Regions from separate parts of the Chryseobacterium sp. 22543 genome, predicted to be linked through region 1. Evidence: riboswitches for the same ligand, from Rfam matches in the RefSeq annotation. Region 1 holds a riboswitch; each other region holds the start of a gene.
What was found. A riboswitch is a leader RNA that binds a small molecule or an ion and turns the genes downstream of it on or off. The one in region 1 is predicted to bind S-adenosylmethionine.

Region 2: it holds a riboswitch for S-adenosylmethionine, as region 1 does, so the genes downstream of both, ACTJIP_RS18195 (TonB-dependent receptor plug domain-containing protein) here and ACTJIP_RS14480 (alpha/beta fold hydrolase) in region 1, are expected to answer to the same signal.
Region 3: it holds a riboswitch for S-adenosylmethionine, as region 1 does, so the genes downstream of both, ACTJIP_RS15245 (SusC/RagA family TonB-linked outer membrane protein) here and ACTJIP_RS14480 (alpha/beta fold hydrolase) in region 1, are expected to answer to the same signal.

Annotation. Positions count from the first base shown of each region.
Region 1 covers NZ_JBQENH010000004.1:10,876-18,382, forward strand. Annotated here, with positions in the region: gene ACTJIP_RS14465 (four helix bundle protein) at 1-266, opposite strand, end outside; gene ACTJIP_RS14470 (O-succinylhomoserine sulfhydrylase) at 296-1,456, opposite strand; gene ACTJIP_RS14475 (ACT domain-containing protein) at 1,568-3,106, opposite strand; gene ACTJIP_RS14480 (alpha/beta fold hydrolase) at 3,106-4,050, opposite strand; SAM riboswitch class I at 4,117-4,223, opposite strand; gene ACTJIP_RS14485 (MGH1-like glycoside hydrolase domain-containing protein) at 4,412-7,027, shown strand; gene ACTJIP_RS14490 (OsmC family protein) at 7,098-7,507, opposite strand, start outside.
Region 2 covers NZ_JBQENH010000005.1:103,211-110,717, reverse strand. Annotated here, with positions in the region: gene ACTJIP_RS18215 (thiazole synthase) at 1-353, shown strand, start outside; gene thiH (2-iminoacetate synthase ThiH) at 363-1,481, shown strand; gene ACTJIP_RS18205 (HesA/MoeB/ThiF family protein) at 1,626-2,336, shown strand; gene ACTJIP_RS18200 (outer membrane beta-barrel protein) at 2,446-4,671, opposite strand; SAM-I-IV-variant riboswitch at 4,790-4,887, shown strand; gene ACTJIP_RS18195 (TonB-dependent receptor plug domain-containing protein) at 5,185-7,507, shown strand, end outside.
Region 3 covers NZ_JBQENH010000004.1:171,586-179,092, forward strand. Annotated here, with positions in the region: gene ACTJIP_RS15240 (RagB/SusD family nutrient uptake outer membrane protein) at 1-1,225, opposite strand, end outside; gene ACTJIP_RS15245 (SusC/RagA family TonB-linked outer membrane protein) at 1,243-4,179, opposite strand; SAM riboswitch class I at 4,263-4,361, opposite strand; gene ACTJIP_RS15250 (type II 3-dehydroquinate dehydratase) at 4,606-5,013, shown strand; gene pckA (phosphoenolpyruvate carboxykinase (ATP)) at 5,095-6,711, opposite strand; gene ACTJIP_RS15260 (GYDIA family GHMP kinase) at 6,839-7,507, opposite strand, start outside.

The DNA of each region.
Region 1 (7,507 bases):
TATTGTTGGTCTGAAGCCAAATGGAATTGAGTTTCCAGTTTATAAAGAGATTTCCCGGCAATCTGCAGAAACGGTAAAGTATCTTCGGGATTCTGCCTTCTACTTCCTTCCGTTATATTGAACGAAACTGAAGTTACCATTTTTCTTATCTGACCTGTTAAAGCCAATAATTCTTCTTTAGGAAAGTTGGCAGTCAGGATATAAGTTAGATTAACCAACTTTCTTCCCTCCATCCAAATTACTAATTCTGTGTATTCTCTATTCATTTGGTTTTTTATAAACTGTCAACGATTAACTAATCTAAAGCCTGTTTCAGATCTGCTATGATATCTTCTACATTTTCCAAACCTACCGAACAGCGAACCAATCCTGCCGTAATACCTACTTCATTTCTTTCCTCATCGGATAATTTAGAATGGGTTGTAGATGCCGGGTGGGTAACGATCGTTCTTGTATCACCTAAATTAGCAGACAGTGAGCACATTTGTATCTTATCTAAAAAGTTTCTTCCGCCTTCTATTCCTCCCTTTATTTCAAATGCTACGATATTTCCTCCAAGCTTCATTTGCTTTTTAGCGACTTCATAACTTGGATGGGATTTCAGAAATGGATATTTTACTAATTCTACGTTCGGATGACTTTCTAAAAACTCAGCTACTTTCAATGCATTCTCACAGTGCTTTTCTACACGGATCGCCAATGTTTCTAAACTTTTTGATAATACCCAGGCATTAAAAGGAGATAATGCAGGTCCTGTATTTCTTGCGAAAAGATAAATTTCTCTGATCAGGTCTTCTTTTCCTACTGCTATTCCTCCTAACACTCTTCCCTGTCCGTCAATCAATTTCGTCGCTGAATGTACAACAATATCTGCACCATATTTGATCGGCTGCTGAAGATAAGGTGTTGCAAAGCAGTTATCTACAATAAAAATAAGGTTGTGCTTTTTCGCAATCTGTCCGAAGAACTCAAGATCCAGAATTTCAATAGCCGGATTGGTAGGAGTTTCAAGATATAAGATCTTTGTATTGGGCTTGATATATTGTTCAACATTCTCAGCATCTCCTGCTTTGAAATAAGAGGTTTCAATATTCCATTTCGGGAAATACTTAGTAAATAAAGTATGCGTAGATCCGAAAACTGACTGGCAGCTCACGATATGATCTCCGGCATTCAATAAAGCAGCAAATGTAGAATAGATGGCAGCCATTCCTGTAGCAAACGCATATCCTGCTTCTGCACCTTCCATCTTAGCAATCTTATCTGTAAATTCTGTTACGTTTGGATTAGAGAAACGGCTGTATAAATTCTTTGGTTTTTCTTCTGCAAAGCTTGCTCTCATATCTTCCGCATCCTGAAATATAAAACTGGAAGTAAGGTATAATGGTGTAGAATGCTCGTCAAACTGACTTCTTTCAGTCTGGGTTCTTATTGCTGATGTTTCAAAATTTTCCATATAGTTTTAATTGATCAATTTTACATTGTAACCATCAGATTCTTCGCTATGCTCAGAATGACAATTGCCGTTATGGTTACACTGCCAAATTGATAGATGTTAGATTAAATATTATTTAGTTTCACTTACTCTTAAAATATCTCCGAATACTCCTCTGGCTGTTACCTGTGCACCTGCTCCTGCTCCCATGATAACGATAGGATTTTCACCATAGCTTTCTGTGTAAATTTCAAAGATTGAATCTGAACCTTTTAATTGTCCTAAAGCTGAAGTTGCCGGAACAGAAATCAATTTTACATCTAACTCACCTTTATCTTTCTGCAGATCACCATGCAAATCACCTACATATCTCAATACATGCCCAGGCGCCTGATTTTCTTTTATTTTCTGATACTCTTCGTCCAGTTCTTCAAGTCTTGAAAGGAATTCTGATTTTGAAACCTCAAGCAGACTTTCCGGAACCAGATTTTGAATATTGATATCTCCGAATTCATTAATTAAGTCTAATTCTCTCGCCAGAATCAATAATTTTCTTGCTACGTCATTTCCCGATAGGTCTTCTCTTGGATCCGGTTCTGTGTATCCTTTTTCCAAAGCTTCATTGATAATGGTTGAAAATTTATCGTCTCTTAAAGAAAAATTGTTGAAAACATAGCTTAATGTTCCGGAGAATACTCCTTTGATTCTGGTGATATTTTCTCCTGAAAGGTGTAATAATTTTATCGTATCAATTAATGGTAAACCTGCCCCCACATTGGTTTCATACAGATAACGTCTGTTGTTTTTATTCAACGTATATCTTAGTTTTCTGTATTCTTCAATCGGAAGGGTATTAAAAATCTTGTTTGAAGAAACCAGATCAAATCCGTTTTCTGCCAAAGCATGATAGTTTTTCACAAAATCCTTACTTGCCGTGTTATCAACAACGATAAGGTTCTCCAGCTGGTTTTCGTTGGAGAAATTAATCAGCTCCTGAACACTCGAAGGATGTTCTGCAGTCAAAACCTCATCGCTCCAATTCGCATCAAATCCTTTTTTGTTGAAAGCTATTTTCTTTGAATTGGCTACTGCAACAACTTTAAGATCTATTTTTTTACGTCTTTTTATTTCTTCTGAAGATTCCAATACCTGTTGTATCAGAGTTTTTCCTACATTTCCGTGACCTATAATTGCTAAATGAACTGTCTTTGGCTTTTTGAAAATTTCAGACTCGATGATATTTCTGGTTTTTTCATCCTGTGAAGAAGTTACTACGATGTTGACTCTGTTTTCTCCCGCAACCTGATTCAAAAGTAATGGGAAAACATTGTTTCTTGCCAGCTCAGCAAAGACTTTATTGAAATCTTCTGCTACAAAACCGATCACAGAAACATTATTGATACTATAGATCTGAGAAACTTTTCCAGATTTTCTTTCTGCTTCAAACTCATCAATAAGACAAGCAACTGCTTTTTCTGCATCAATTTCCTGAACCAAGATAGAAATTCCGTTTTCTATGGCCTGCTGGGAAATTACTCCTACACTGATACGCGCTAAGGTAAGCGCTTTAAAAATTCGTCCGTCAATCCCGATTTCTCCCAGGAAATCTTCTCCTTCAAATTTGATGATTGATCTGTTCTTCAAAAATTTTATTTCGTTAGCATTTTTCATTACTTCTGTAAAATGTTTTTAATGATATTATTTAATTGTTGATATTCCATTAAGAAGGCATCATGCCCGTGTATAGATTGGATCTCGTGGTAAGAAACATTCTTATTTTTCTCTTTTAAGTTTTCAAAACACATTCGGATTTCAGAAGCAGGAAAGAATAAGTCTGTATCTACGGAGATCATGTGCATTCGTGCCTGTATTTTATCCAATGATGGTTCATCAGCATTAATATTCATCAAGAGATGATTCATCAGTTTGTACGCTTTTAAACTAAATCTTTCGTTTAGTGCATTACCATGATAAACCAACCAGTCTTCTGATTCCAGACATTGTTTGTCCTGGTTATATTGGTTTTGAAATCTGTCATTGAGCGACTGTGGTGTTCTATAACACAGCATGGCATGAATTCTTGCTTTCTGTAATGGTTCTTCTTTATCATTCAATAAAAATTTCTGAACCAGACATTGTGCATGAAGCCAGTCGTGTGTTCTGTAATCACAGGCAATAGGAATAAATACTTCTGCAAGATCCGGCTGCTTGGCAAGCATTTCCCAGGCAATTCCTCCTCCCAGAGAGCCCCCAATAATGGCGTATAGATTTTTGATATGTAAAGCTTCAAGCCCTTTTAGAAATATCGCGGCGATATCTGAAGGCGTGAAATCTTCATAATCTTCAATTAAAAAATTGTCATAACCGTTTCCGGGTATATTGAAACACAGAACCGTATATTGATTGGTATCAACAATCTGATTTTCTCCTACCAATTGTTTCCACCAACCTTTTTCTCCGGATACATCTGAGTTTCCGGTAAGTGCATGATTGATTAAAACAATGGGTGCTGTAAACAGATCTTTCCCAAAAAGCTGATAGCTTAACGGGATATGGTATTCCTTTTGGGAATTGGTTTGATACGAAAGATTTATATAGTTTAGTTCTGTTTTCAATTCTATTATATTTTAATACAAATACAATTGAAAATGCCACAGGAAATGGCTGAAAAGAACTTCAGTAAGTTATCTGTCCAAAATACTTTGGTAGAACGTAGCACCTTCTTTGCTTGCGCAAAGGGTTGCTAAGGTTTCATAGGGTCTAATCCCTCAACCTTTCTTGATAACATTTTCAATATTTGAATGAACGAATGATGCAAAGGTAGTTCTTTTCTTTTAATTTCAAAAAAAAAATATTTTAATATTTAAAAAAGCCCTTAAATACAAGTATTTCAAAACTATATTAATAATTGTTCAGATGAAAAAAATTGGAATTATTTTTCAAAAAAACTAACTTCGTATGGAAAAATGATGAGATATGACCGCCGAAAAAGAAAGATTACAAGATACTAAATGGAAAAACTGGGGACCTTATGTAAGCAACCGACAGTGGGGAAATGTACGTGAAGATTACAGCTCAAACGGGAATGCCTGGGATTTTACCAATCATAATAATGCTGAAAGCTATGCTTACCGCTGGGGAGAAGAAGGCATCGCCGGAATTTCTGATGTAAAGCAACTTTTCTGTTTTGCTTTTTCATTCTGGAACAAGAAAGATAAAATGGTAAAAGAACGATTCTTCGGATTGAGTAACCCTCAGGGAAATCATGGTGAAGACATCAAAGAAATCTTTTATTACCTGGACAATACGCCTACCCACAGCTATATGAAAATGGTGTATAAATATCCGATTAATGAATTTCCTTACGATGATCTTGTTACAGAAAATGGAAAACGAAGCAAAAAGGAACCGGAATATGAGATTTTCGATACCGGAATTTTTGATAACGATGAATATTTTGATATTTTCATTGAATACTGTAAAGCCGATCACAACGATATCTTAGCCAGAGTCACCGTTTGTAATCGAAGCCAGCATGAGGCTCCTATTCTGGTAGCTCCCACAATCTGGTTCAGAAACAACTGGAAATGGGGATACAATACTTATAAAGGAGAGGTTAATGCGTCTCATGACGGAAGTATTAATATTGGTCATGACAGTATTTCGATCAAAAAGCTATATTCCCGAAACTCAAATGCACAGAGTGTATTTTGTGATAATGAAACCAATACTTCCAAACTTTACGGAGCTCCCAAAGCAGAGAATACTTATTTCAAAGATGGAATCAATAATTTTATTATTCATCAGGGAGATACTGTAAATCCTGAAAAAAGAGGAACAAAAGCTTCTTTTCTTATTGATGAAATTATTGATGCTGGGGAATCAAAAGTTTTTGAGTTCAGGTTGTCTCCTGACGAAATGGATGAACCTTTTGACAGTTTTGATCATATTTTCAATATCCGTCAAGCTGAAGCTGAAGAGTTTTATAACGATATTCAGAATGATACAGTAAATGAAGATGAAAGAAATGTTCAGCGACAGGCTTTTGCAGGGCTTCTTTGGAATAAACAGTTCTATCATTACAATATCGGAAAATGGTTGAAAGGAGATCCCAATTTTGAAGCTCCAAGAAATTTCAACGAATATGTAAGAAATACAGAATGGAATCATCTTCATAATAAGGATATCATTTCCATGCCTGATAAATGGGAGTATCCATGGTATGCTACGTGGGATCTGGCATTTCACTGCGTCCCTTTCTCCATTATAGATGCGGAATTCGCCAAAGGACAGCTTTTATTACTTACCAAAGAATGGTACATGCATCCTAACGGACAGCTTCCTGCTTATGAATGGAACATGAGCGATGTAAACCCGCCTGTACATGCCTGGTCTTGCTTCCGTGTTTTTAAGATTGATGAAAAAAACAATGGAAAGCCGGATTTATTATTTTTAGAAAAAGTCTTTCAGAAGTTGTTGCTGAATTTTACATGGTGGGTCAACAGAAAGGATAAAAATGGTAAAAATATTTTCGGAGGCGGCTTCCTTGGTCTAGATAATATTGGTGCTTTTGACCGGAATATGGAACTAAAGGACGGTCAGCATCTTGAGCAGGCAGACGGAACAAGCTGGATGGCGATGTATGCATTGAATATGATGCGTATTGCGATGGAACTTGCCCAATATTATCAGGTATATGAGGATATGGCGATCAAGTTTTTTGAACATTATCTTTATATCGCTGAAGCTATGGAAAACCTGGGTGAAGGAACAAAAGGCTTGTGGAATGAAGAAGACGGATTCTTCTATGATGTATTGCAGCTTGGAAACGGAGACAGTGTTTCTTTGAAATTAAGAAGTATTGTCGGCTTAATTCCTTTATTCGCAGTAGAAATTGTGGATCACAGGCTGTTGGAAAAGATGCCTAATTTCAAAACCAGAATGGAATGGATCCTAAAAAATAAGCCGGAACTCACCAAGCTCGTTTCTCATTGGGATGAGGAGGGACAAGGCAGAAAACATCTGATGAGTATTTTACGTAAAAACAGATTAACAAAGGTTCTTACAAGAATGCTTGATGAAAAAGAATTTCTAAGCTCTTACGGAATCCGTGCTATGTCTAAAGTATACGAAGAAAATCCTTTTGTATTCTCTGTGCATGGAGCCGAAAATATGGTATACTATACTCCTGCAGAAAGTGACAGCCGAATGTTTGGTGGAAACAGCAACTGGCGTGGGCCGATCTGGTTTCCTATCAATTTCCTGATTGTTGAAAGCCTGCAGCGTTTTCATTATTATTATGGAAACAGTCTTAAGGTAGAATTTCCAACAGGAAGCGGCGATAAAAGAAATCTTGATGAAGTCGCTCAGAATATCAGCAAAAGGCTCTGTTCAATATTTTTAAAGGATGAACATGGGCAAAGGGCTTTCAACGGAGGCAATCCAAAATTCAATTACGATGAGCATTTCAGAGATTATATCACCTTCTTTGAATATTTTCATGGTGATAACGGCCGTGGTGTAGGGGCTTCTCACCAGACAGGATGGACTGCCACTGTGGCGAAACTGATAAAACCAAGACTTACCTTTTAATCAGCAATGAGTAATAAATAATAAAAAAGCCGGATGAGTCATCCGGCTTTTTCTATTTTTAAATAAGAGATTAAATTTTTTCTCCGTTTACATAGACTTCATATCCGATTTCTACATTCGGTTCTAACGTTTTTGATACGGAACAGTATTTTTCAAAAGAAAGTTCTGCTGCCTTTAATGCTTTTTTAGGATCAATTTCTCCTTCTAAAAGGAACTTAACATTAATGGATTTAAAAGGTTTTGCTTCATCTACCTGTACTCTTTCTCCTTCTACTTCTGCCTGAAAACTTTTGATATCCTGACGCTGCTTCTTTAAAATAGAAACCACATCAATTCCGCTGCAGCCCGCGACTGCCATCAGTACACTTTCCATTGGAGAAACGCCTTTTGCTCCCGGCTGGGAAGTATTATCCAGAAGAATAGAATTTCCTTGTGCATTTGTACATTCAAATAAAAAATCGTCGTTTATTCTGTTAAGTG
Region 2 (7,507 bases), on a different contig from region 1:
AACGTCTTGAAGATGCCGGAACAGCTGTGGTAATGCCTTTGGGAGCACCTATCGGAACAAATAAAGGATTAAGAACCCAGGACTTTCTGGAAATAATTATCAGCCAGAGTAATGTTCCTGTAGTGGTAGATGCTGGAATCGGTGCGCCATCAGATGCAGCAAAGGCCATGGAAATGGGAGCGGATGCCGTTTTGGTGAATACAGCCATTGCCGTTGCAAGAAATCCGCTTAATATGGCTGTCGCTTTTAAAGAAGGTGTGATTGCCGGAAGAAGAGCTTTTGAATCAGGATTGGGAGCCATTGCCAACCATGCTGAAGCCTCAAGTCCGCTTACTTCGTTTTTGTTTGAATAAATCAGGATTATGAAAAGCTTTAAAGATGTTTTTGAACGCTATCAATGGGAGGAGGTAAGGAGTAAGCTTGAAAAAGTAAACCTGTTTGATGTAAGATCCAGTCTTCAGAAAAAGAATAAAACCCTTGATGATTTCCTGAATCTTCTGTCACCGGTGGCTTCTCAGGAATTGGAACTGATGGCAGGAATGACACAGGCACTTACCCAAAAACGATTCGGAAAAACCATTCAGTTGTATGCTCCGCTCTATCTCAGTAATGAATGTCAGAATATCTGTACCTATTGTGGATTCAGTCTTGATAATAATCTGAAAAGAAAAACTCTTTCCGATACAGAACTGATGATTGAAGCATCAGTTCTGAAATCAATGGGTGTGAATCATGTACTGCTGGTAAGCGGTGAAGCCAATAAAATAGTGGGAGTTCCCTACTTTCAGAATGCTGTCCGAAAGTTAAAACCTCATTTTTCCAATATTTCCATTGAAGTTCAACCTTTAATGGAAGAAGAATATAAACTGCTTCATGAAGAAGGAGCACATTCCGTATTGGTATATCAGGAAACCTATCATCAGGATGTTTACAGAGAATATCATCCGAAAGGTAAAAAATCAAATTTCCATTTCCGTCTGGAAACTCCGGACAGAATAGGACGGGCGGGAATTCATAAAATTGGGCTAGGAGTTCTCCTTGGACTTGAAGATTGGAGGGTTGATAGTTTTTTCAACGCTTTACACATAGATTATCTTCAGAAACAATACTGGAAAAGTAAATTCTCGGTTTCCTTTCCAAGACTCAGACCGGCAGAAGGAATTATTGAACCTAATTTTATTATGGAAGATAAAGATCTTCTTCAGCTCATTTGTGCCTATAGAATCTGGAATGAAGACCTTGAAATCTCCATTTCTACCAGAGAAAATGAGGTCTTTAGAAATAATATTGTATCTCTGGGAGCTACAGCCATGAGTGCAGGCTCAAAAACCAATCCCGGAGGGTATGCTGTCGATAAAGAATCTCTGGAGCAGTTTGAAACCAGTGACGAACGAAGCATGGATGAGATCAGACTTATGATTAAAAAAGCGGGCTACGATCCTGTGATGAAAGACTGGGATTCAGTATATAGTGGATTTTAAACTTTTAAACCATGAAGAACTTTGAAGAGCTGAAGCTAAATTAAGAAAAATCGAAGATTTTAAGGCCATATCTTCTTAAAGCAAAGCTCAGCTTAATTTTCCTTAAAAACTTAAAGAATCTTAATGGTTCAATTATCATAAAGTATGAAAAAAGAAGATCATTTTTCGCGATACAGCCGGCAGATATTTATAGAAGAGATAGGACTGAAAGGACAAAAGAAACTCATGGCTTCAAAAGTCCTTGTCATAGGAGCGGGAGGTTTGGGAAGTCCCATTATTCAATATCTGGCCGCTGCAGGAGTGGGAACTTTAGGCGTTGCAGATTTTGATGAGGTTGAAATTCATAATCTGAACAGACAGATCATTCATACTGAAAACAGCGTAGGGTTATCCAAAGTGAAGAGCGCCGAAGCATTTGTAGAAAAGCTTAATCATCAGGTTACATTTACAGGAATCGAAGAGAAAATAAATAAAAATAATGCTGAAGACATCCTTTCTCAGTACGATGTAATTGTAGAGGGGTCAGACAATTTTTCCACAAGATATCTGGTGAATGATACCTGTATAAAATTGAAAAAAACTTTGGTCTACGGAAGTATTCTGGGATTCTCAGGACAGGTTGCCGTGTTCAATCATAATGGAAGTAAAAATCTGAGAGATCTATTTCCGGAACCTCCTTCTGATGAAGATATGCCGGATTGTGACAGTCTTGGTGTATTGGGAGCTCTTCCCGGAATAATAGGAAGTATGATGGCTCTTCAGACCTTAAAAATCATCACTGATCTTCCAATAATTGTCAATCAGTTGACATTGGTAGACACGCTGAACTGGAGATTTCAGACGATAGATTTCTGATGTAAATATAAACACTAATATCGCTAATATTTTCACCAATAACACTAATTCAATATCAATAGAAAGAGGCAGTAAAAATTATTACTGCCTCTCTTATTTATCTTAAGAATTATTGTGCCTGCTGCATTACGCCTCCATTATCTTCTTTTTTAGTCTGGTTTAGGATATTCGGATCCTCTTTCGCCAGTTTATTTCTTGTCGGAATTTTATAATTGATGGAAAATCCGAAATTTCTCGTGTCATACTTGCTGCTGATCATTACCGGAGTTCCTGATGGCGGATTAGAACGTACCTGCATCATCTGTCCGTTGAAAATATCATTCGCAAAAACTGAAAGCGTCAGACGGTTGTTCATAAACTTCTTCGTCAGCGTAATATCAAGAGAGTTGTTGAATGGTTTCTCTGCCGTGAAATAGAAATATCCTGCCTTTGGAGTCAGATAGCTGTAATTGGCTGTCATTTTGATGTCTTTAGGCAAAAGAATCTGAGTCATAATATTGAAAATCCAAAATCCTTTATTATTCAGATTGTCGATTTCATGTTTCTGGTAACCAGCATATAAGTACATGAAGTTAATTTTATCAGGATTAAAATCAAACTTCATGATTTCGCTCAAAGGCTTGCTGAAAATCATAAAAGGAACCGGTAATCCCACGTTGAAGTTATGAATTTTCATATTCGAAATATTCACCTGCTCGTTGTAGAGTTTTCTTCCGTCTTTTCGGATGATCTGTGCCACCTGATTGTTTGCTGAACTTACGCTATACCCGATAAATGCATAATCAAAAGCCGAAATTTTCAATTCATAATTATCAAAAATAGTAGGTTGTAGATTCGGGTTACCATTAACTTCCGTACTTGGTCCGGAGAACGTTACGTTATTCGGGTTCAGGGCAGAAATACTTGGTAAGCTGATTTTTCTGTTGTAATTCGCAGCAATATAAACCTGATTCATCATGTTATACTGTACACTCGCGTTCGGGAAAAATTTAAATTTATTGAAAGGAATCAAATTCGCTTCCACCAGTTTTGCATCTTTATCGAAATATCTTGTTACCCCCGAAATGTCATAGTTTTCCGCACGGGAACCCAATGTGAAGTCAAACTTTTTCAGTTTAGCCTGAAACTCCAAATAGGTAGAAGCAGTTTGTCTTTGATATTCAAGATTCGTCAAGCCAAAACTTTCCGTATCATAATCCTGTTTTTCATACAATCCTCCAAAGCTTACCTTTCCACCATCAAGAAGCTTGATAGGCTGGGCATAATCTACTTTAAAGTTGGCAATATTCATTACAGATTCATTGTTCAGAATATCTTTTAAGCCACTCATTGCACTGTTAATTGGTGGATTGGGAGCTGCAGCAAATATACCATCCTGAAAATAATTGTCCTGAGAGAATTTACTGTCTGATCTTGTGTAGCCAAACTGAAAGTCCAGTTTTTGAGATTTGTCAGCAAAACGTTTCTGATACGTTACAACAGCTTCCTGTCTCAAGCTATTGGTATGGGCCACATCAGAAGATGTATAAAAAGCTTCTCTTAAATCCTTTGGATTGTTCTGAAAAGGTAAATCTCCATGACCGTTACTTAAAGTATAATTGTCATTATTATTGTGGTAAATATCGTAGTTTAATAATAATCTGTCCTGTCCTAAATCAAAAGTCAATCCTGATTTTGCAAAATACCCACGTCCGTATCTGTCGGTATGACTTGTTAAAAGCTCATCCTGTTGGCCGTTCAGCATACTTTCACGGTAGTTTTGACCAACATTCAGCTGCCATCCGAAATATTTATTTCTGGCATTTAAATTAACGGAGTTGGTCGTTCTGCTTCTATACTTGTTATAATTTGTGAAAGAATAATTTCCGGAATACGTAGCGGTTAAATATTTATTGGCATTTTTGTTCGTGATGATATTCATGATTGCACCTCCGGATGTAGCCGGAAATTCAGCGCCGGGTTGAGTGATTACCTCAATTCTTTCTACAGAATTGGCAGGCATTCCTTCAAGAAAGGAGTTCAATTCATTGGATGTGATGTTCAGAGGTCTTCCGTTAAGATATACTTCCAGCATTTTTCCCTGGTACATCATTCCTGCGATGTCGGTAGATACCAGTCCAGGAAGCTTTTTTATTCCTTCCAATACGTTTCCGTTGTTCAGCTGAGGTTGCTCGGAAAAGTCAAAAATAGTACGGTCTGCCTTTTGTTCAACTGCTTTTTTAGTTTTGGTGATGACTACACCTTCAATCTGCTTTTCCTGAGGTTTGTTGTTTTTTTCCTGTGAAAAGACAAAAACAGAGCTTAATAAGGATAACGCGAAAATCGTTTTTTTCATAATGTTTTTACTGATATCCGGTTAGACGCTGAAAAAGATAATTTGTTACGCTAAAATGTTGAAAATCGAATTTTAGGTTAAATATTTTTTTATTTACGAAATAATTATATCTTTGCCGGGTAATTATCAAGAATCTCTAGATGGGATAGCAACCTGCAAAAACAAGCAAGGTGCTGCAATCGATAAGCCGGATCTTCCGGAAAAAATGTTTATCATTCTATCATTATCCCATCTTGAATTTTTGTTTTAAAGTTAAATTCAAATGTTTAAAGACAAGGGAAATCTCCTTACATCAGTTATCTTTTATTCTTCGGATCATGAAGTGAATCTTCATTATTCCCATATGTTTTCATGCCATTTCTATATGCGCATGTGTTGTTGCTTCTAGCCTTTTCTATTTCTAAAAAATAATACAAACATTTCGAACATTTATGTAACCTTAAAATTTAGGGATACGGGATTTGTATTGCTCAAAAAACAATTTTTAACAACAAAAAGTAAACAACAAACAACATGCATAATTTCAAGAAAAAAATATTTGTTCCTTCTATTGCGCTTATTTCTACATTTTATTACGCACAGACGGACACGTTACAATCTAAGAAAATAGAAGATGTAGTCATCCTTGGATCAAGAGGTTCCGGAAGATCATTGACAGATACACCTGTTCCGGTAGACATCATTAATATATCAAAAATTTTAAAACAGAGCCCGACTAATAGTATCAGCCAGGCCTTAAATTATATTGTACCCTCATTTTCATCCACTTCTCACACGGTTAACGATGGAACTGACTTTGTAGATCCTGCTCTTTTAAGAGGTTTAGGTCCGGATCAGGTTTTAGTTTTACTCAATGGAAAAAGAAGATACCAGTCTTCATTGATTAATGTTACCCTCACACCGGGAAGAGGATCTGTGGGAACCGATCTTAATGCTATTCCAGCTTTTGCTTTAGAAAAAATTGAGGTTTTAAGAGATGGAGCTTCTGCCCAATATGGTTCTGATGCCATTGCTGGAGTCGTTAACCTTGGATTGAAAAAAAGATTGGGGCTTTCCGGACAGGTGTTTTTAGGTGGATATGCTTCACCTGTTGCCAATAATTTCTCCGGAGGAGTGGATGGACAGACCATTTCTGTAGACCTTAATTATGGAGCTAAAATTGGACAGACCGGATTTTTTAACGTTACAGGTTCTGCCCAATACCGAGACCCTTATTCCAGAGCCGGAGTAAGAGAAGGAGATATCTTCAATGCCTATAATGCCATTAATTACAGAGCATTACAGGATGGAGTGAATATTGATGGGTTGTATAAAAATATTACCAATACTTCCAATACTCAGCAGATTATCAATACAATTAAACAATATGCAGGTAAGGTTGGATATTTTGCACCGGATTTTCAGTCTCAGATTTCGGGAGCAAATAGTATTTCGGACCTTCAAAAATTATTAGGTAAAGATTTTACCTCCCAGGAACTTAATTACAGAGGATTAGAGAGAAAAGATTTCAGTCTGAGAGCAGGACAGTCTAAGCTGCAATCCGGACAGCTCTTCTTTAATTCTGAAATTCCTGTTAATGAGGAATGGAAGGTTTACTCATTTGGAGGTTACAGCTACCGCCTTGGAAATGCCGGAGGATTTTACAGACTTCCTAATACTGAAAGAAACATCAATGCAGTGACTCCCAACGGATATCTTCCTCAGATTGAAGCAACCGTAAATGATTATTCTCTCGCTGCAGGAATCAAAGGGAAATGGAATGGCTGGAATGTGGACTTCAGTAATACATTCGGGAAAAACGTCTTCAGTTTTGGGGTGGTAAATACCTTTAATGCATCACTTACAGACAGTTCTCCAAGAACTTTTGATGCCGGAGGCTCTGAGTTTTCACAAAATACCATCAACCTTGACTTTTCCAAAAAATATGATGTCCTGAAAGGATTGAACATTGCATTTGGAGGTGAATACAGACACGAAAACTATAAAGTAAATGTTGGAAAGGAAAATTCTTATGCTTCTTATGATATTTATGGACGTGTGGTAACCGCTAAAACCCCTGAAAATGAAAAAGTAACCGATTTCTTTGGAAATATAAGACCGGCCGGAGCTCAGGTTTTTCCAGGGTTTAGTCCGGAAAATGCAGTCTCCGGAAACAGAAACAGTATTGCGGCTTATGCAGATGCAGAGCTGGAGGTTACTGACGGATGGCTGCTGGAAGGAGCTTTACGATATGAGAATTATTCAGACTTCGGATCTACATTCAATTATAAGCTGGCAACCAATGTAAAGCTGGCTCCCAATCTAAACTGGAGAGGTGCTGTTTCTACGGGGTTTAGAGCACCATCTTTAGCACAAATCTATTATAGTTCTACTTCTACACTGATTCAACAGGGAAAAACTACACAGGTAGGTACTTTCAGAAACAATTCTGAAGCAGCACAGGCATTGGGTATTCCAAAATTGAAACAGGAAACCTCACAATCCTACAGCACAGGAATTACATGGAAGATTCCGTCATTAAGCCTGACTTTCACAGCAGATGCTTATTTAATAAAGATTAAGGACAGAGTAGTATTGACAGATCTTTTTTTCCGCCCTAATGGTAATTTTACCCCAGGTTCGGATCAGGCAGTTCTTCAGGACGCTTTTGATCTTGCAAGGGCAAGTGCTGCCAATTTTTTTGCCAATGCGGTGGACTCTCAGACGAAAGGGCTGGATATTACCATTTCTCAGAATTCAAAAATCTCATCAGGGATTTCTTTGGAGAATAACTTCGGCCTTAATCTTAATCAGACCAAAAGAATCGGAGATATCCATGCGTCACCTAAATTAGTAA
Region 3 (7,507 bases), 160 kb from region 1:
CTAAAACAGCTGCTACCACATCGTTCTGTGATAATGAACCACTATAAATATTGGCATTTCTGGCAGATTTCAACTGGTTCAAAACGGCTACCGCCTGAGGAACATTTCCATTTCTGGCTTCAGCTTCAGCTTCAATCAGGTACATTTCTGCAGCTCTCATGTAAACGATATCTGCAATAAGGGTTGGTTTAAATTTAAACTTAGCATATCTCAGCAATCCCTCTCTTCCTTTCTGCCCGTCCCATGAAAATAACTGGGATCTGATATCATTGGCATCAAAAAGGTCTTTAAAATAAGGATCCGCCATAAAGCTGTAATAATAACTTCCTGATGAAGACACATCCAGATAATGGAATGCATAACTTGCATCAGACTGTTCCTGTGTTTGTCCATGACCCCAGATCCATTCCGCATTGTTGATATCATTAAAACCATCTTTATATTTTTCCGGAGCCATCAGAGGAAAACCCTCTCTTGCTATTTTTGCAGATGCTGAAGCTTTACTCCAATCACCGGTATTCAAATAAGTTCTGGCAAGAAGTCCGTTGACCACAGCACGGTTGATTTTATCTTTATTATTTCTTGTATAGCTCTTCAATAGATTATCAGCATCGGTAAGATCACTTTTAATCAAAGCATAAATCTCTTCAAGACTTGCTCTTTTCTTTCCTACAGTGCTTGTTGTAGAAGGTTCAGTATAAATGGGAGCCGTCAAAGCTGACTTATCTTTCAGATAGCTGAACTGATAAAAGCTGGCAAGGTTCAAATAACAGAAGGCACGTAATGCTTTTGCCTGTCCTTTCACCTGATTTTTTTTCTCCTGACTTCCTTCTGTCCCGTCAATTCTTGTAATAACATTATTCATATTATTGATGGTAGAATACAACATGGTCCAGATAAATAACGGACGAGAAGCCGTACTGTTTACCATTTCTGTAAAAGCGTAAGTAGAAGCAAATCCATACTTATTGGTTAATACAGCTACATCGCTTCCCATTGCATCACTGGCTCTTAAAACAGTGGAATATCCAATATTAGCATAGGTAGTTCCATCGTTATTAAATTTTGCCCAGGTACCGTTTACTACAGTTTCTGCACTTTCAGCAGTTTTGAAAACTTCCACACTGTTAGCCTGATCAGTCGGAGCAGTGTCCAGATCGCTTTCACAGCTTGTCAACGCTAAAAATCCGATAAGTGCAAACGATAGATATTTTAATTTTTTCATTGTTTCAATTTTAAACGTTATAGTATTGCCTGAAGACCAAAAGTGATTGTTCTCATTGCAGGGTATCTGTAATAGGTGGTTCCATCCAAAGCCTGTTCAGGATCCATTCCCTTATGTTTATAGAAGGTTAAAAGATTCTCTGCCTGAATATAAATTCTGAACTTTTTAAGTCCGATTTTCTCAAAATAATCCTCAGGAAGTGTATATCCTAAGCTTACATTTTTAAGTCTTGCATATGTCCCTGAGTATAAGAATCTGGATGAGTTTGACGTCCAGTTATTTGTTGTTGTACTCAAGCCCGGAACATCCGTATTAGGATTATCAGGCGTCCATCTGTTTAACATTTCAGCACTCCATGCACGTCCTCCCAGACTTCCGTTGTGCATGATGGAAGTATAATCATTGTCCAGAATTTTTCCACCAATTTTGAATGTCAGCAATCCTGAAAAATCAAAATTTTTGTAGGTAATGCTGGTACTGATTCCTCCGGTCAGTTTAGGCAAAGCAGAACCCTGCAAGAGTTTTGTTGCTTTTGAATATTCTGAGGTAGTTCCTTCTACTGAATTTCCGCTCGCATCTGTAGAAACCGTTTTCCACAATGGCTTTCCATTGCTTGGATCTACCCCAACCCATTCCGGAATATAGAAATCATATACGGAACCTCCTACCGTTAATAGCTTGGTTTGTCCCACTACAAGTGGCCCTGAAGGTAACTTGGTAACTTTATTGTTTAAGGTGCTTAGGTTTACATCTACATTCCACTGGAAATTATCATTCTTAATTGGGGTTGTGAATAATGAAAATTCAAATCCTGTATTTTGGATAGTTCCAATATTGGCAGGATAATCACTAATTCCCAGAGATGGTGCCACTGGCATGTTAAATAGAAGATCCTGACTTTTTCTTTTGAAATATTCAATATTTCCTTTAATTCTGTTATTCAGAACAGCGAATTCTAATCCTACATTTAAATTAAGGTTGGTTTCCCATTTCACATTATTGGTAGCCGTTTTTTCAAGTGTTGTTCCCGGTTCTCCACCAAGACTGATAAATCTGTACAGCTCCTGATAAGCATAATAAAGCGGCTGTCCGTTTGGTCGAAGTAATTTATCATTTCCCTGACCTCCGTAACTGGCACGTAATGTCAACTGATTAAAGACATTCAGGCTTTTTACAAACTCTTCATTGGAAATTTTCCATGAACCTCCAACTGACCAGAATCTCCCCCATCTGTTATCCTTTTCAAATCTTGAAGAACTGTCTGCTCTTCCTGATGCAGACAGGAAATAAGTATTATTGTAGTCATACTCTACTTTTCCAAGGAAACTCAATAAGCTCAATTTATTACTGTTCCCACTGAAGCTTCCCAGTAAAGAAGCAGCATCCGGTTCATAATAATAAGGGAGAGAAAACTGGCTTCTTGTTCCGGAAATCGTCTGATAGTCATATTTATAGAATTCATGTCCTGCTAAAGCATTTACATGGTGTTTCCCAAATTTCCTATCGTATGTCAGAATATTACTGGTTGTATAAGAAAGTGTTCTGGTATTGGTTTTCGTTACTGAACCTCCAATCTCAGCGCCTTGTCCCAGCAATGGATTTGAATAATAATGTCCGTTATAATTCACCAAATCAACAGAAAAGCTTGTCTTGAATTTCAACTCCGGTAAGAAAGTGAATTCCATAAATCCTTTTCCTGAGAAGTTATCTTCTTTATTTTCGTTTTTGTCTAATGGCAGTGTTGCCGCGGCATTTTGATTCTGAAGCGCACTTGTTGGTCTGTATTTTCCGAAATCATAAATCGGGTTTCCATCTGCACCCAAAATATAGCTTCCATTTGCATTTCTTTCGTAATAAGGATAGAATGAAGGAATAAATCTTGCAGCATTGATGATATTACTTGAATTGGAATCTGAAGAAGTGGGCGCCTGCTGAATACTGTTTGTATAGCTTAAGTTTACCCCAACATTCAGCCATTTTTTTACTTCAGAATTGATCTTTAACCTGGTATTGTATCTTTTATATCCTGATTCAATAGCCATTCCCTTATCATCAAGATAGCCCAATGAAAAGAAATAATTGCTCTTCTCACTTCCTCCGCTGATATCAAGATCTACCTGATTTCTTGAAGCAACTCTCTGCAAAATATCCCTCCAGTCGTCATTCCAAAGTGGTGATGCTCCGGGTAATAATTTCCCATCGGTTCCCACCGGTTTTGGATATCCTGTTCCATATGGATTGATCCCAAGTGTAGAAACAAGATTATCTGTTGCCATCTGTGCAGCCTGTTGAGAAGACACTTTTCCGGACTGATATCCGTTTCTCAAGGCTTCCCAATATAATTGAAAGTATTGATCTGTATTTACCTGTTCGTAATCTTTTACGGCTCTTCCGGAGAATCCCTGGCTGATATTAAAATTAACTCTAGCTTCTCCTTTTTTACCTGATTTTGTGGTAATGATGATAATCCCGTTTGCTCCTCTTGATCCATACAACGCACTCGCAGTGGCATCTTTCAAAACACTGATAGATTCAATATCACTTGGACTGATAGAATTTAGGTTTCCATCAAAAGGGATTCCGTCTACTACGTATAAAGGATCACTGGAAGCACTTATAGAACCAATCCCTCTAATTCGGATGGTAGAAACCGCTCCTGGCTGTCCTGATGCACTCGTCGTTTGAATCCCTGCAACCTGTCCTTCCAATGCCTTGGTAATATTGGTTACAGGTCTGTTGTTGATCTTATCGCTGGAAATGGTAGCAACGGAACCGGTATAGCTGTTTCTTTTTGCTTTTCCATAGGCTACAACTACAACTTCGTCAATTTCTTTTTCATGAAGGCTGTCCTTTTCCGGCTTAGAATTCTGTGCATGTACACTGGTTACTCCCAGAAAAAATGCAGCAACCGGAGGTATCCAAGTTTTAGAAGCGAATAAATTTTTGCTAATCATAATCAATTTCATTTATCATATATTAAAATTTTTCCCTTTGCAGAAAAATCAGCAAAGGGCATCGATAAATACGATAAACCAAATGCTTATTTTTCCTTAAAAGGCTGAACGTAACACCTTGCCCAATGGGTAGGTTGTCAAGATTTCACAGGGTCAGTTCCCTCCATCTTTCTTTATAAGCCGATCGAAATATGGTTGCAAAGCTAAAAACTTTTAGTCTACAAAACAAGTAGACTTATTATTTTTCATGATAAATTTTCAAAAATTAACATAAGATTTTAATAAAACCCATTACTGTAAGGAGTTGCAATCATTACCATTTTATCAAACATGATAAATATCATTATTAATAATACAATTGAACGAACGTTAATTTGTGCGGAAATTTTTGAGCATTTAATTAAAAAAAGTTTTTAATTTTATAGTATGAAAGTTTTGATTATAAACGGACCTAACCTCAACCTGTTAGGTACCAGAGAACCGGAAATCTATGGAAATATCTCTATGGAAAACTATTTGGAAATTTTAAAATCCGAGTTTCAATCTCATGAATTAAAATATTATCAGTCAAATATTGAAGGAGAGCTTATCAACAGGCTTCAGAAAGATGATTTTGATGCCGTAGTAATTAATCCGGGAGCTTTCACCCATTATTCCTATGCGATTGCTGATTGTCTAAAAAATATCAGAAAACCCAAAGTAGAAGTTCATATCAGCAACATCTATAAAAGAGAGGAATTCAGACAGAAGTCTGTGACAGCTGCCAATACGGATGCAGTTTTATCTGGCTTTGGAATGGATGGATATAGATTGGCTATATTAAGCTTAAAGTAATTTTCAAATAATATCTGCGAAAAATTAGAAATAAAAAAGCCTCATCGATGATGAGGCTTTTCTGTATGTTATAAATAACTATTAGATAGTTTGTTCTTGTAATTGAGGTCCTGAAGCAACTAATTTCTTACCTTCTTCAGTATCACAGTATTGCTCAAAGTTTTTGATATATCTTGAAGCAAGATCTTTTGCTTTTTCTTCCCAGTCTGAAGCGTTCTCATAAGTATCTCTAGGATCTAAAATACCTGTAGAAACGTTTGGTAACTCAGTAGGAATTTCAAGGTTCATGATTGGAACCTGAGTTTTAGGAGCATTATCAATAGAACCGTCAATGATTGCATCAATGATCGCTCTGGTATCTTTCAGAGAAATTCTCTTTCCGCTACCGTTCCATCCTGTGTTTACTAAATAAGCTTTAGCACCGTGCTCCTGCATTTTACCGATCAATGTTTTAGAATACATTGTTGGGTGCAATGTAAGGAATGCTTCACCAAATGCAGGTGAGAAAGATGGCTGAGGCTCTGTGATTCCTCTTTCTGTTCCGGCCAATTTAGATGTATAACCGCAAAGGAAGTGGTATTGAGCCTGATCTTCATTTAAGATGGAAACCGGAGGAAGTACCCCGAATGCATCTGCAGAAAGATAAACAATCTTCTTAGCATGACCTGCTTTAGAAGGCAATACAATTTTGTTGATATGGTAAATTGGATAAGAAACCCTAGTATTTTCTGTGATAGATCCGTCAGTATAATCTGCTATTCCATTGTTCACTACAACGTTTTCAAGAAGTGCATCTCTCTTGATTGCTCTGAAAATATCCGGTTCTTTTTCTTCTGATAAGTCAATTACTTTCGCGTAGCATCCTCCCTCATAGTTGAATACTCCGTTGTTATCCCATCCGTGCTCATCGTCACCGATAAGGTATCTTTTAGGATCTGCCGATAAAGTAGTTTTACCTGTTCCTGAAAGACCAAAGAATAAAGCAACATCACCTTTTTCTCCTACGTTTGCAGAACAGTGCATTGAAGCCATACCTTTTAATGGAAGGTAATAGTTCATCATGGCAAACATTCCTTTCTTCATTTCACCTCCATACCATGTACCTCCGATGATCTGTAGTTTTTCTGTAAGGTTGAACATGATAAAGTTCTCAGAGTTTAATCCCTGAGCTTCCCAGTTCGGGTTTGTTGTTTTTGATCCGTTGATTACTGTGAAATCCGGCTCACCAAAGTTTTCCAGTTCGTAGTGAGAAGGACGAATAAACATGTTTGTCACGAAATGTGCCTGCCATGCTACTTCAACAATAAATCTTACTTTAAGTCTTGTATCTGCATTTGTTCCACAAAAAGCATCTACTACATAAATCTTCTTAGCTTCAGAAAGCTGGTTCATCACTAGTTCCTTACAAGAACCGAAAATTTCTGCTGATGTAGGTAAATTTACTTTACCATCCCAGAAAATTGTATCTCTTGTAACATCATCCTGAACAATATATCTGTCTTTAGGTGAACGACCTGTGAAAATCCCTGTTTTTACTGATACCGCGCCAGATTCTGTAAGTTCAGCTTTCTCAAATCCCTGATTTTCAGAAGAAACTTCAGCCTGATATAATTCTTCATAAGAAGGATTGTACACTACTTCATAGTTTCCTTTAATCCCTAATTTCTCTAAATCCTGGATGATTTTAGTGTTTTTCATTTTACTTATATTTTCTATTTCTTTATTGACTTCAACAAAAATAATATTAATTATTTGTTAAAGGTGGTTTAAATATACTGATATAAGTCAGAATGACAAATAAAAAAACAGGATCGTAATGATTTGATTATAAATCAATTATATTTTCCCATTCAAAAATAGTTGTAAAACCTTTCTCCCAAAAATAGTTCTTGTAGTCCCCAAATTTGGCACTCATTACAAAATCTCCCCCCCATGCGCCTAAACTTTTGACAAAAGAAGGGCAATCTGAGAATATTTTTTCTTTAACTGTGGATATTTCAAGAAAATCAGCAATTTTACGCTCATGAATCATCATTAATTCGGAAAATTTTTCCAATTCACTGCATAACATTATTTTTTTTGTGATATTTGAAAATTCTTCAATCAATTCAGGAGACTTCTTTTTTGATTTATAAAAGTTGATCCCTTCTCTGCTATCCTGCTTCTGATTTAAATGAATAAAAATCAGCTCATTTTTAAATGAAGGATTGAAATTTACCTTCTCATATTTAATCTCAGGTTTGCTTTGAAATAGAACTGCAGATTTTTCTTTTGCCACTGCAATATCATATCCGCTTCCTCCTAAACTAATTGCATTAAGATGAAAAGGATCAATCCCAGCCCATTCTGCAAGATTGTTCATCAAAGTAGAACTGCTACCAAGACCATAGTCTGCAGGAAACTGAAGATTAGTTTTTAAGTGGTAAGTAAGATTGAATTTGAATTTAGTATTAGAAAGCTTCTGAACATTCTTTAATGTTTTGACAATAAATTC